2 regions of the Paenibacillus sp. FSL K6-0276 genome follow, and region 1 is predicted to be linked to the other one. Evidence: riboswitches for the same ligand, from Rfam matches in the RefSeq annotation. Region 1 holds a riboswitch; the other holds the start of a gene.

Region 1 (2,403 bases):
AAAGCATGCGTCGCTGCGGCGCTAGGACTAGTGATGGCATTCTCTATTGGTGGAGGAAGTGCCTTTGCAGACTCTAAAATGGACAGTGTTATCTCAAAGACTATTGGAGTTGCCTATAAAACCGGAGGCACTAGCACTGCCGGATTTGACTGTTCTGGATTTACTACGTATGTATTCAAGAATATGGGTCTTTCTTTGCCCCGCACCTCAAAAGCTCAATATAATATCGGAACTCCTGTAGCCAAAAGCAAACTGCGTTCAGGTGATCTGGTTTTCTTTAACACATTGGGCAGCGGCGTATCCCATGTCGGGATTTATGTTGGAAACGGTAAATTTGCACAATCTTCTTCTTCGCGTGGTGTGAACATCTCTTCACTTAGCCAGTCCTACTGGAACAATCGCTACGTTGGCGCTAAAAGAGTAATGAGTACTTCATCATATCAAGCAGTAGCCTACGATTAATACTTCCCCACAACTATAACCTCACAATTAACTATATAGGCCTGGATTTGATTATTGCCGTAATCGAATCCAGGTTTTCTTTTGCCTTATTATATTCTTTACACCACTAGAACAGGATCGAAACATATTTATTCGATAAATATTTCAATAAATAGAAAAAATAGGTCATTATTAGCGCTTACATATGCGTTTTGTCCTTAAAAATGCCAATTATTCTGCATTAATATGTTAAAAACGATTGCCAAGCGGCTCACTGTTTGTTACAATTAGCGCAGTGAGATTTTAGTAACATTTTTGTAATCATTAAGTTGTTATTTACAAAGGTTTTGTCATGTATTGATTACGAGCTATTCCTAATCAACAGTCTGAGCCGAGTTTCCTAACTATTAGGGAAACGGGGGAACCAACTTTGGGTGAATTGACCTCCATTCTTAGAGGGGTCATAGGGGACCTTCAACCGAACCCTTAAGCTAACCTCGTAGGCATCTGGAAGGGGTATAAACTTTTGAAGAAGAAGTTAGCAGCAGCAGTACTTAGCTTTTCCATTATCTTCACCATCGGAGCAGGAAGCGCTTTCGCGGATTCCAAAATGGATAAAGTGATCGATAAGACCATCGGAACTAAGTACGTATCCGGCGGCATCTCCACAAATGGATTTGATTGCTCCGGATTTACAATGTATGTGTTTGATAAAATTGGTATCAACCTACCACACCAATCAGGTTCCCAGTATCAAATGGGTACAGCTATCTCCCAAGATGATTTAAGATCTGGAGATCTTGTATTCTTCAATACAAGTGGTAAGGGTGTCTCCCATGTCGGCATTTATGTCGGTGAAGGCAAGTTTGCACACGCCTCCTCCTCACGCGGTGTAACGATTAGCGCCCTGAGTGATAGCTACTACGTGAAACGCTACATCGGTGCTAAACGGATTATGAGCACAGATGCTTATCATTCTGTTGCTTCTGAGACAGAAGATAATGATGATGTTCAATAAGTAAATCGTACATAAGCTCTTTTCCAAGATGTTAATTCTTGGGGAGGGGCTTGTTTTTTTGTCTTATTTATTACTTCCCCCTCTCGGAATTTGTAAAACAATAATCCTCATAAAGTTTCTGAGTCCAACATCCCTCTTATTGTATATAATTAGTTACAAGCATAAATGCCTTCGGCGTCCTTATAAGGACGGTAAGCGTTTTAAGCGAGAAATATAACACATATAGTATTGTGTGAAACTTATACTTTCTTATATTTTAAAGTATGACCCTCGTGAAAGGAGGTCGTTGACCTTATGATAAATCCCTCGGTTACTTTTCATGTTGCTCTTATGGAGACTACTCATGCGGAAGATATTTGCAAGTGGAACTACACACCCCCTTATAATATTTACGGCTGGATGCCGTGGGAGCAAATGCAGGCTCTTGGAATCGAGTTCGGTGACCCTCAGCTACGGAATGAGCAATATATCTCCATATTAAATGGGCAAGGGACTTTATGCGGATTCGCGCAGCTGTTCCCAATGGAAGGTGTCGTTCGTTTGGGAATTGGCATGCGCCCCGATCTATGCGGCCAAGGTCTAGGGAAATTATTCGTAGATGCAATCGTGCAAGCAGCCTTGATTCGTTATCCTGAGCGTGAGATTGATCTAGAGGTATTGACCTGGAACCAGCGAGCCATCCGAACATACCAAAAGTGTGGATTTACGATTACGGATACGTATGAGCGCCTAACCCCCACAGGAAACAAACCATTTTATTGCATGGTCTATGACAAATGATATTATATTCCATATATTTCTATGGATTGATTGTATTATCGTTCATTTTTTTGTCACAAACCCTATGATAACGCTTCACATTGAGCTATAATGTAGGGAGCAGCTTACATAGAAGGGACGAACTGGGATGCAGAAATGGATCATGAGCGGTTTGTTTTTTGCCG
Region 2 (2,403 bases), 2.2 Mb from region 1:
GTCTACAAACATCGGCTTAAGAAGCTCGCTAACGTTGGCTTTCCTCTGGACCCGCAGCTTACCGCTTCGTTAAGCCCCGACCTGATTATTATAGCTAACGCGGATGAAAGGGCCTACAGAGTAGTCTCGGGCATCGCCCCGACCCTTACCTTCGATTCATTCGCACCGCTTGAACACCGTATGCGGACACTAGGAAGCTGGTTGGGTAAACAGCACGAAGCCGAGGCATGGCTGGATTCATTCACATCAAAAAACGCTGCCATGTGGCAGCATCTTTACACGGATACTCTTCAACGCGGAGAAACAGCCTCTGCTTTGATTTATGACCATGGAAATCATCTATTTGCTATGGGAATGTCTGGATTGTCCACTGCTCTTTATGCCCCTTGCGGCCTACAAGCCACTGAAGAGATCCAAGCCATTCTCGATGAAGGATTAGGGTTCGCAGAGGTTGATCCAGCACGACTGCATGCCTATACTGGAGACCATATCTTCATGCTCATCCCGGAACGCAAGGACTCTCGAAAAGCTATGGAACAGCTCCTTCAGAGTTCCATTTGGAGTCGTCTACCCGCAGTACGTCAGGACCAAGTCTATCTGCTCGACGGAAGCAAATGGAACTCCGGAGATGCGCTAACTCGTGAGAAGCTGCTTACGCTGCTGCCTAAACTGCTCGGAGGAAATAGCGTTAGTGGCGGAAGCTGAACTTAGGATTTTTTTGACTTTTTAAAACTTCATAGGGTATACTTTATCTACGCTTAATTTCCAACTTTTACAGTTGAAAAGCGGGGGAACCAGTTAATTGGGGCGAATCATTGAGCATTAGAATGTAGGGTACCATCTTACCCGAGTCCGTCAGCTAACCTCGTCAGCAGTGGATGGGTCTGCTTTTTCATGTTATTTACATAACCAGAGACCCTTGCTAAGGGTCTCTTTTTGTGTTTTTTTTGACCCTGCTGGCAGTAGATTGGCCTTTGACACCTAAGGCTCCCTCGTTTCTCACACAATGAGACAAAGGAGAGATGTATGTGCAAAAGGTAAAGTACTTCACGGATATTAACAAAATTGCTATGTTGTCTGAGCCGGAAAAAGAGCATCTAAAAGAAATTACGGACAAATTTGTTTTTCGTGTGAATGACTATTATTTGTCTTTGATCAACTGGGACGATCCAGATGATCCGATTCGCAAGCTCGTTATCCCTAACGAAGGTGAACTGCTGGAATATGGGCGCTGGGATGCTTCCGATGAGGACACGAATTATGTTGTACCGGGTTGTCAGCACAAGTATAGAACAACAGCACTACTGATTGTATCCGAGGTCTGTGGAGCCTATTGCCGCTACTGTTTCCGTAAGCGTCTGTTCCGAAATGACGTGAAAGAGGCCATGTCTGATGTCTCTCCGGGCTTGGAGTATATTGCAAACCACCCTGAGATTAACAACGTACTTCTTACGGGCGGTGACAGTTTAATTCTCTCCACACCTAAGCTAAGATCCATTATTGAAAGTCTAAGAAGCATTGAACATGTCAAGATTATTAGATTAGGTTCCAAAATTCCCGTGTTCAACCCGATGCGGATCTCTGAAGACGAAGAACTGTTGGAATTGATTCGTACTTTCTCTACTGAAGACAAGCGAATCTATGTTATGGCGCATATCAATCATCCTCGTGAAATCACACCTGAAGCCAAAAAAGCATTTAAAGCACTTCATAACGCTGGAGCAATCGTCGTTAATCAGACACCCGTCCTCAAAGGCATTAACGATGATCCCGTGATATTAGGCGAACTACTAGACCGACTTTCATAGGCAGGCGTTACACCCTACTACTTCTTCGTGAACCGGCCAGTTGCCGGAAACCGAGAATTTGTATTACCTCTTGAGCAAGTTTATCAAATTGTTGAAGAAGCCAAGGCCAGAACCTCAGGACTCGGCAAAAGAGTACGCTTATCTATGAGCCATACCTCCGGAAAGATAGAAATTCTCGCGATTGATAATGGGAAAGCCTATCTCAAATACCATCAATCCAGAGATCAGGAATACGGAAAATTTATGATTCTAGATTGTCCCAAGGATGCGGAATGGTTCGATGACCTGCCTGGTAATCAGGAATATTGGATCCCACCTGTGAAAAAGAACGACGCTATTATTTCTGTTAATAAGTTATCATGCCAGCCTGCGGATCTGATCTATAAATAAATCAATCGGCTCTTTTAATAAAAATCCTGACCATAATATTCATTAGAGCCAAATGAAATATAAGTCCCACCACAAAGTATGCAATTACACTAAAACCACTATCCGCCTCTATAACAAAAAATAATTCAGCAGGCCAATACGTAGGAATCCACGCACCTATAAGTTGCCATGGTCCTGGAACAAAATAAGCTACGATTGGCCCTGC

The links. A riboswitch is a leader RNA that binds a small molecule or an ion and turns the genes downstream of it on or off. The one in region 1 is predicted to bind cyclic di-AMP.
Region 2: it holds a riboswitch for cyclic di-AMP, as region 1 does, so the genes downstream of both, MHH52_RS10360 (KamA family radical SAM protein) here and MHH52_RS00580 (C40 family peptidase) in region 1, are expected to answer to the same signal.

Annotation. Positions count from the first base shown of each region.
Region 1 is NZ_CP150276.1:122,346-124,748, reverse strand. Features, by position in the region: gene MHH52_RS00585 (C40 family peptidase) at 34-462, shown strand; cyclic di-AMP (ydaO/yuaA leader) riboswitch at 821-962, shown strand; gene MHH52_RS00580 (C40 family peptidase) at 968-1,459, shown strand; gene MHH52_RS00575 (GNAT family N-acetyltransferase) at 1,754-2,239, shown strand; gene MHH52_RS00570 (cytochrome c) at 2,367-2,403, shown strand, end outside.
Region 2 is NZ_CP150276.1:2,284,574-2,286,976, reverse strand. Features, by position in the region: gene MHH52_RS10365 (AraC family transcriptional regulator) at 1-705, shown strand, start outside; cyclic di-AMP (ydaO/yuaA leader) riboswitch at 746-887, shown strand; partial or broken gene MHH52_RS10360 (KamA family radical SAM protein) at 1,029-2,198, shown strand; gene MHH52_RS10355 (hypothetical protein) at 2,200-2,403, opposite strand, start outside.